One region of the Anaerotruncus sp. DFI.9.16 genome, then DNA from elsewhere that is predicted to be linked to it. Evidence: predicted binding sites of a transcription regulator. Region 1 holds the regulator's gene; each other region holds the start of a gene.

The links. Region 1 encodes Rex, which represses fermentation and respiration genes when NADH is low (regulators of the CRP and FNR family bind a similar motif). Its sites were predicted from a motif close to ATTGTTAANNNNTTAACAAT; they were not measured.
Region 2: NE609_RS09825 (OadG family transporter subunit) is a predicted target of Rex. The motif match lies at 824-843, and genes of this name have one in related genera.
Region 3: NE609_RS09495 (acetyl-CoA C-acetyltransferase) is a predicted target of Rex. The motif match lies at 1,378-1,397, and genes of this name have one in related genera.
Region 4: gap (type I glyceraldehyde-3-phosphate dehydrogenase) is a predicted target of Rex. The motif match lies at 852-871, and genes of this name have one in related genera.

What each region holds. Positions count from the first base shown of each region.
Region 1 covers NZ_JANFZX010000041.1:15,862-18,061, forward strand. Annotated here, with positions in the region: gene NE609_RS12915 (isocitrate/isopropylmalate family dehydrogenase) at 1-935, shown strand, start outside; gene NE609_RS12920 (redox-sensing transcriptional repressor Rex) at 966-1,613, shown strand; gene NE609_RS12925 (hypothetical protein) at 1,839-2,200, opposite strand, start outside.
Region 2 covers NZ_JANFZX010000021.1:39,095-41,294, reverse strand. Annotated here, with positions in the region: gene galT (galactose-1-phosphate uridylyltransferase) at 1-736, shown strand, start outside; gene NE609_RS09825 (OadG family transporter subunit) at 965-1,432, shown strand; gene NE609_RS09820 (sodium ion-translocating decarboxylase subunit beta) at 1,452-2,200, shown strand, end outside.
Region 3 covers NZ_JANFZX010000020.1:18,272-20,471, forward strand. Annotated here, with positions in the region: gene NE609_RS09485 (DUF1576 domain-containing protein) at 1-888, shown strand, start outside; gene NE609_RS09490 (hypothetical protein) at 903-1,256, shown strand; gene NE609_RS09495 (acetyl-CoA C-acetyltransferase) at 1,483-2,200, shown strand, end outside.
Region 4 covers NZ_JANFZX010000098.1:2,196-4,395, reverse strand. Annotated here, with positions in the region: gene gap (type I glyceraldehyde-3-phosphate dehydrogenase) at 1-786, opposite strand, end outside; gene NE609_RS16710 (sensor histidine kinase KdpD) at 1,107-2,200, shown strand, end outside.

The DNA of each region.
Region 1 (2,200 bases):
TGGAGTTCCGCACGATCGACGGGCTGACGATCGAGAACCGCGCGGCGCAGGGCAAGGCGATCCCCGACGACGTGCTCGCCGAGCTCAAAAAGTGCCACGTCATCCTCAAGGGCCCCACGACGACCCCGCGCGCGGGCGACCCGTGGCCCAACGTCGAGAGCGCCAACGTCGCGATGCGCAAGGAGCTCGACCTGTTCGCCAACGTGCGCCCCGTCAAGGTGCCGAGCGAGGGGATCGACTGGACCTTCTTCCGGGAGAACACCGAGGGCGCCTACGCGATCGGCTCCTGCGGCCTCAACGTGGACGAGGACGTGGCGTTCGACTTCGTCGTGACCACCACCGAGGGCACCGAGCGGATCGCGCGGCTCGCCTACGACTACGCGAAAAAGAACCACAAGAGCCGCGTGTCGATCATCACCAAGGCGAACGTCGTCAAGACGACCGACGGCAAGTTCCTGAAGCTCTGCCAGAAGATCGGCGAGGAGTACCCCGGCATCACGACCGACGACTGGTACATCGACATCACCACCGCCAAGCTGATCGACCCCAAGCGCCGCCGCGACTTCCAGGTGTTCGTGCTGCCCAATCTCTACGGCGACATCATCACCGACGAGGCCGCCGAATTCCAGGGCGGCGTCGGCACCGCGGGCAGCGCGAACCTCGGCAAGCGCTACGCGATGTTCGAGGCGATCCACGGCTCCGCCCCGCGCATGATCGCAGAGGGCCGCGGCAAATACGCCGACCCCTGCTCGATGCTGCGGGCGGCGGTGCTGCTCCTGAGCCACATCGGCTACCAGGCCGAGGCGGATAAGCTCGAACGGGCGCTGGACATCTGTATGTACGAGGAAAAGAAGCTCGCGGTCACCGGCCGCGACACCGGCTGCACCTGCGAGGAATTCGGCAACTATGTGATGGACACCATCGCACGGCTGTAACCGGGAATTCTGGATCGAGAGGTTTTGCATATGCCGAAACACGAGGGTGTTTCCCTATCCGTTATCAAGCGGCTGCCCAGGTACTACCGGTTCCTCGGCGACCTGCTCAGCCGCGATGTCACCCGCATCTCCTCGCGCGAGCTGGCCTCCCTGATGCAGCTGACCGCGTCCCAGATCCGCCAGGATCTCAACTGCTTCGGCGGCTTCGGGCAGCAGGGCTACGGCTACAATGTGGCCGCGCTCCACAAGGAGATCGGCAATATCATGGGGCTCAACAAGCATACCCCCATGGTTCTCATCGGCGCGGGCAACCTCGGCCGCACGATCGCGCGCCACATGGATTTCGAGAGCAGCGGCTTCAAGCTCGTCGGGATCTTTGACGACAGCCCCCGCGTGATCGGCCAGAAGGTGAGCAGCCTGACCGTGCAGGACATGGCGGGGCTCGAGGCGTTCTGCAAGGAGCAGTCCCCGCGGGCCGCCATCCTCTGCATCCCCAAGGAGGTCGCCTTCGAGACCGCCCAGCGGCTCATGAAGCTCGGCGTCAACTGCTTCTGGAACTTCTCCCATTACGACCTCTCCCTCGACTTTGAGGGTGCGGTCGTCGAGAACGTCCACCTGGGCGACAGCCTCATGACCCTCTGCTACCAAATCAACGCCGCCTACCCCGAGGATGAGTGACGGGGAGGCGAAAATAAGAAGGCCCCCGCCTTGCGGCGGGGGCCTTCTTTTGTCCGGCTTCCTCCGGAAGCCGTCAGTCCCCTTTCTTTCAAGAAAGGGGGCAAAGAACGTTTGGCGCAGGCCGGCCGCGTCCCCCGCAAAGGGGGCGCGCCGTGAGAAAGCCAAAAGCGAAGATTTTCGCCCGCCTTTTTCAAAAGGCGGCGGGGCGGCGCCCCGGCCTGCTCTTCAGCTTTCCGCGATAACAAAGTCCGCGGTGATCTCCGAGCAGGCGAGCGCCTGCCCGCCGGTATCCGCGAAGCAGCTCAACTGCGCCGCGCGGTAGGTGCCCGGCGACAGCGGCTCGTCGAAGAGGTCGACGGGCAGCGTAATCGTGACGGTCTCGCCCCCGTGCAGCACCCGTTCGGCGTTGACGTCGTCGGGGTTTGCCATCAGCCCCGCGCGCGGGGTGAGCGGCACGACGGCGTCTCCCTCCACCCGCCGGAAGTCGAACCAGTGGGTGTAGATGAGGTCGTTTTCCGTCCGGTTGGTCACGATGAGCGCGATCTCCTTCGTCCCAACGGGGTAGCTCTCCCGCTCGGGGCGGGCGG
Region 2 (2,200 bases), on a different contig from region 1:
CGAGGTCATCCTCTATTCGCCCGGGCACACGACGACGGTGCCCGAACTGTCGGACGACCATATGGCGAAGCTGGTCGACCTGTGGTGCGAGCGGTTTGAAAAGCTCTCGCAGGACGAAAAGATCAAATATGTCTTCATCTTTGAAAACCGCGGCGAGGCGGTGGGCGTTACGATGCCCCATCCGCACGGCCAGATCTACGGCTACTCCTTCGTGCCCAAGAAGCTCCAGCTCGAGCTCAAATCGTCGGGCGAATACTACGCTGAAAAGGGCAGATGTCTCTTCTGCGACATGCTCGCCGAGGAGCAAAAGTTCGGCCAGCGGGTGATCTTCCAGAACGAGCACTTTACCGTCTTCCTGCCCTTCTTCACCGAGTACCCCTACGGCGTGTACATCTTCGCCAACTCCCACAAATCGAACCTCCTTGAGTTCACCCCCGGGGAGCGCCGTTCACTGGCCGTCACCATCAAGCACACGGTCGGCATGCTCGACAGCCTCTTCGGCTACAAGTTCCCCTATATGATGTGTATGCACAACGCCCCGGTGAACGGCCCGGATGTGAAGGACAGCTACCACTTCCACATCGAATTTTTCCCGCCGATGCGCAGCGCGGACAAGGTCAAATTCAACGCCTCGAGCGAAACGGGCGCGTGGGCGCACTGCAACCCGACCCGTCCCGAGGAGACCGCCGCCGAGCTTCGCGAGGCGTACGGGCGGTATATGGACACCCTTAAATAAGCGCTTGTGGAGCCCCCACAAAGCGGCCGCCCGGAAGGACGGCCGCTTTGTCTTTTTGGGCGGGGGAGATGGATTTTTCATGAAATGTTTGTTAAAATTTTTTCAAAATTGCGGCGTTAAGGCGTTGCAAATACCCGCAAGATATAGTATACTTAGTTCTGGTTTCGATTTTTTGTAGAAACCAATTTCCTGTATCATTTTACCAAATATATAGCAAGGAGAATGGGCATGAATATTGATTTTACCCTTGCGGGCGCAGTCATCATCACGGGTCTGGTGGTCGTCTTTGTGGCGCTGATCGGTCTTTCGCTGATCGTCTGGCTGATCGGAAAGCTCTTCGTCTCCACCGGCCTGGGCTCGCCGAAAAAACCGGCGCAGCCCGCCGCGGCCCCCAAGCCCGCCGCACCGGCGGCACCCAAGGCGGCCCCGCAGCAGGCGGCGGCCCCGGCTCCGGCACCCGCCGCGCCGGCGGCTCCGGCTCCGGCTCCCACCATGGTGATCCAGCCGATCGTCGAGGAGGGTATCGGAGACGATATCATCGCGGTGATCTCGGCGGCGGTCGCCTCGATGTTCGGCGGCGGCGAAAGCGGCCAGCCCGCGGCCGAGGGCGGCTTTGTCCTGCGCAGCATCCGCCGCGCGCGGGAGCGCACCTCCTGGGCGCAGGCCGGCATGATGCAGAACACCCAACCTTTTTGATTGACGGAGGGCAGAGACAATGTTTGAAATTTTTGCGGACTCGGTCCAGACGATCGTGTCCAAGTCGGGCTTCCAGAACCTGACCGGCGGGCAGGCCCTGATGATTCTGGTTTCCTTCGTGCTCATGTACCTTGCGATCCGCAAGGGCTTCGAGCCGCTGCTGCTGCTGCCGATCGCGTTCGGCATGCTGCTGACCAACCTGCCGATGGCGGGAATGTACCACCCTGAAATCTTCATCAACGACACCGGGCATATCGCGTGGGAGATGCTTGCCAACGGCGGCGGCCTGCTCGACTACCTCTACCTCGGCGTCAAGCTCGGCATCTACCCGCCGCTGATTTTCCTCGGCGTCGGCTGCATGACCGACTTCGGCCCGCTGATCGCGAACCCCAAGAGCTTCCTCATGGGCGCGGCCGCCCAGCTCGGCATCTTCCTCGCCTTCTTCGGCGCGCTGGCGCTCGGCTTTACTCCCGCCGAGGCCGGCTCGATCGGCATCATCGGCGGCGCGGACGGCCCGACGGCGATCTTTACGACGACCCAGCTGGCTCCGCACCTGCTCGGCTCGGTGGCCATCGCGGCCTACTCCTATATGGCGCTGGTCCCGATCATCCAGCCGCCCATTATGAAGCTGCTCACCACCAAGAAGGCGCGCGCCGTCCGGATGGAGCAGCTGCGCCCCGTCTCCAAGCTCGAGAAGATCGTCTTCCCGATCCTCGTTGCGATCCTGGTATCCTTCCTCGTTCCCGACACCGCCCCGCTGATCGGCAT
Region 3 (2,200 bases), on a different contig from region 1:
CGGGAGCATTTCGGCCGCTACGTCTACATCTCCCTCTTCGGCACGGCGCTCGCGCCCGTGGTCTCGGAGATCGTCACCGTCGGCCGCGAACGGGACAAGCTGCTCTGGTACCTGCTCGGGGTCGGCATCGGCGTGGCCGTCGGCTTTCTGCTGCCCGCCGTCGCCTCCTTCACACTGCGGGTGCACCAGGGCTATAACCTCTATAACGTCGGCTTTACGGCGGGGCTGATCGGCATGGTGCTCGCCTCCTTTTTTAAATCCTTCGGGCACACCTTCGAGGCGCGCCTCGCGTGGAGCACCGGCAACAACCTGCCGCTCGCCGCTTTTCTGTTCGGTCTGTTCGCCCTGATGGCGCTGGCGGGCTTCTGGTGGAACGGACGCAGCTTCCGGGACGTCGCGCGCATCACCCGCCATTCGGGCCGCCTCGTGGCCGACTTCGTCCAGCTCGACGGACTGCCCGTGACGCTCATCAACATGGGAATCATCGGCGCGGCCGCCACCGTTTACGTGCTGGTGGTGGGCGGCGACCTCAACGGGCCGACCATCGGCGGCATCTTTACGATCTGCGGGTTCGGCGCGTTCGGCAAGCATCTCAAGAACATCATCCCCGTCGTGCTCGGCGTGGTGATCAGCTCCTTCTTTATGGTGTGGTCGCTGAACGAGCCCAACGTTTTGCTGGCGGCCCTCTTTGCGACGGGGCTCGCCCCCATCGCGGGGCAGTTCGGCTGGCAATGGGGGATCGCCGCGGGCGTGATCCATGCCTCGGTGGTGCTCAACACCGGCTTCCTGCACGGGGGGCTCAATCTCTACAACAACGGTTTTTCGGCGGGGCTCGTGTGCATCGTGCTGGTACCGCTCATCGAGGCGCTGCGCCGGGACCGGGAATAACGGGGGGAATCGATATGGAGGCCACGGCAAGAAAGATGACGAAAGTGATCGACGAGCTGATCGTGTTCTTTTTCAGCGTCGGCTCGGATGGGGTGCGGATGGATTTGCGCAAGCTGGAGGACGGCTACGAGCTCTCGCTCAAAAGCCGGTACGACCCGGCGGAGCGCAAGAAGGTGAACGACCTCGACCGCTTCCTCAACCAGGCGGAGAAAAACGAGGGGCTCGAGGAGTTCTTCTGGCAGCTCGCGGGGGTGAGCGGGCTGGGACAGGACAGCGAGCTGCACCTGATCGGGCAGATGGTCGACTGCCGTAGGCTGGAGATCGGCGCCGACACGGTGGAGCTCACGCTTTTTAAGCGCAGGGAATGACCTGAATTTCCCTTTCAAACCCGCATGGACAGGGGCCTTTGGGCCGTTTGTTTCAAAAGTGCATAAAAGCGGTTTCGGGCGAGGGGGGAGATTTAGACAAACTCATAAAAATCGTGAAAAGTTTGTTAAAAATATAGCAATTTCAAAACCCTTGTAGTATACTGATAATCGAAGGGCCGGTCCGGCCCCAAACCTGAGAATTTCAAGAAAAATCGGAGGCGTCAACATGTCAAAGGAAATCGTATTGGCCGGTGCCTGCCGCACCGCAATCGGCAAAATGGGCGGTTCCCTCACGGGTGTCCCCGCCGCGCAGCTCGGTGCTATCGTGATCAAGGAAGCCCTCAACCGCGCGGGCGTGAAACCCGAGCAGGTTGACGAAGTCTTTATGGGCTGCGTGCTTCAGGCCGCGCAGGGCCAGAACGTCGCGCGCCAGGCCGCCCTCAAGGCCGGCCTTCCCATCGAGGTCCCCGCGCAGACGCTGAACATCGTCTGCGGCTCCGGCCTCAAGTGCGTCAACCTCGCGGCCGCGATGATCGCTTCTGGCGAGGCGGACATCATCGTCGCCGGCGGCATGGAGAACATGTCCGCGACCCCCTTCGCGCTCGACAAGGCGCGCTACGGCTACCGCATGAACGACGGCAAGCTGATCGACTGCATGATCAAGGACTCCCTCTGGGACGCTTTCAATAACTACCATATGGGCATCACCGCGGAGAACGTCGCCGAGAAATATGGCATCACCCGCGAGATGCAGGACGAGTTCGCCGCGTCCAGCCAGCAGAAGTGCGAGGCCGCCCGCAAGGCCGGCAGGTTCAAGGACGAGATCGTCCCGGTCCCCATCAAGGTCAAGAAGGAGACCGTCCTCTTCGACACCGACGAGTTCCCCCGCGACGGCGTGACCGCCGAGGGCATCGCCAAGCTGCGCCCGGCCTTTAAGGAGGGCG
Region 4 (2,200 bases), on a different contig from region 1:
CTTGAGCGCGGCGCAGATCTCCTCATAGGAGGCGGCCTTCGCGAGGTTGACGGTCAGGTCGACGACGGAGACATCCAGCGTCGGGACGCGGAACGCCATGCCGGTGAGCTTGCCGTTCAGCTCGGGAATGACCTTACCCACAGCCTTGGCGGCGCCGGTGGAAGACGGGATGATGTTGCCGGAAGCGGCGCGGCCGCCCCTCCAGTCCTTCTTGGAAGGACCGTCAACGGTCTTCTGGGTGCCGGTGGTGGAATGGACGGTGGTCATCAGGCCGTCGACAATGCCGAACTCGTCGTTGATGACTTTCGCCAGAGGCGCCAGGCAGTTGGTGGTGCAGGAAGCGTTGGAGACGATGTCCATGCTCGGCTGGTAGGTCTCGTGGTTGACGCCCATGACAAACATCGGCGCATCCTTGGAGGGCGCGGAGATGATGACCTTTTTGGCGCCGGCCTTGAGGTGGGCCTCAGCCTTGTCCATGGTGGTGAAAACGCCGGTGGACTCAACCACATACTCGGCGCCGCAAGCACCCCACGGAATGTTGGCGGGCTCCCGCTCGGCATAGAACTTGACAGTCTTGCCGTTGACGATGATCGCGTCGTCGGTGTAGCTCACTTCGCCCGTGTACTGGCCATGAATCGTGTCATAGCGAAGCATGTAAGCGCAATAGTCAGGGGTCATGAACGGATCGTTGACGCCCACGAATTCAATGTTCGGATTGTCCAGTCCAGCGCGGAAAACCAGTCTGCCGATACGGCCAAAACCGTTGATACCAACTTTAATTGCCATTGGAAACAACCTCCTGTATTTTTGATACCTTTATCATAATACAAATCTCTGGAAACTACAAGAACCTTGATAAACTTTAAACGATTTTTTTTATTTTATTCAAACCCGGGATATTTATACTTTGCTTTTTATTGAAAACGCCCAACTCCTATTGAAAATCACACCCTCATATACTATAATTGAAGCGGAATTTATGTCGATTTGTGTCGAAAGGTCCCTGTTTTCCCTGTTCCCGGGCCTTCATGCAATATTTGGAATCCGAATATTTCCGCGGTCCTTCCCAAATGATAAGTGCAGTTCCGCAGCGAGGAGGTGCGCCTTTGGACGATCCCCGAACAGACTTTTTTTTCGACCAGCTGACCGGGCTCCTGGACGCCTCCGGCCAGCCCGCCGCCGTGATGGACCATGATTTTCGTCTCGTCTGGTGCAGCGCCGCCGGCTCCCGGGAAATGCCCGCTCTGGCCCTGCCTGACGGCGCGCAGCTGCTGCTGCACGGTTACGACCCCGAGGTCGTCCGCGCGGAGATCGACCGGTGCGGTTCCTTCACCACCGCCGGCCCCAACCACCTGTTCGCAGAGCGGCCGACCGTCATCTGCGCCCTGCCCGACGGAAGCGGCCGCTATCTCATCCAGCCGGTCTCCGGCGCCGAGCAGGGCTCCGGCATGCGACCCGAGGGGATGTCGCGGACGCTCTCCTCCTTCGGCAACCAGTACCGCGCGCCGCTGACCGTCATCTTTTCGATGCTCACCCTCCTCTCCCGCAACTGCGGACCCGGCTCGTCCGAAAAGGATCGCGAGCGCATGCCCGATTACCTCGCCGCCATCAACCAGAGCGCCTTCCGGCTGCTGCGCAGCAGCGAGTGGATTTCCGATTACACCCGCCTCACCTATGGGTTTTCGCCCGTGCGGACCCGGCGGGTCGACCTCTTCCACTACCTGCGCGAGCTCTTTTCGGCGGCCGCCGACTTAATCGAGCCGACCGGCATCCCGCTCTCCGCGGACATCCCCGGGGGGATGCTGCCCGCCGCCTGCGACACCCAGAAGGTGTCCGCGGCCCTGCTCAACATCCTCTCGAATTCCTGCCGCTACACCCGCCCCGGCAACCAGATCGCCGTCCGGGTGCGCTTCAAGCGGGGGATGCTCAGCGTCTCGGTCGCCGACCGCGGACTCGGGATCCCGCCCGACGTGCAGCCGCGCGTCTTTGAGCCGTACTTCTCCTACGACCACGGGGGGCGGCCCTTCTCGGGCAACGGCCTCGGCCTGACGATCGCCCGCGATTCCATCGCCGCCATCGGCGGCACCATCGCGCTCACCTCCACGCCCGGGAAGGGAACCACCGTCGTGTTCACCCTGCCCGTGGAGGACGACGAGAGCGTGCCGCCCGCCGTTTTCTGCGAGGCCGCCGACTACCTCTC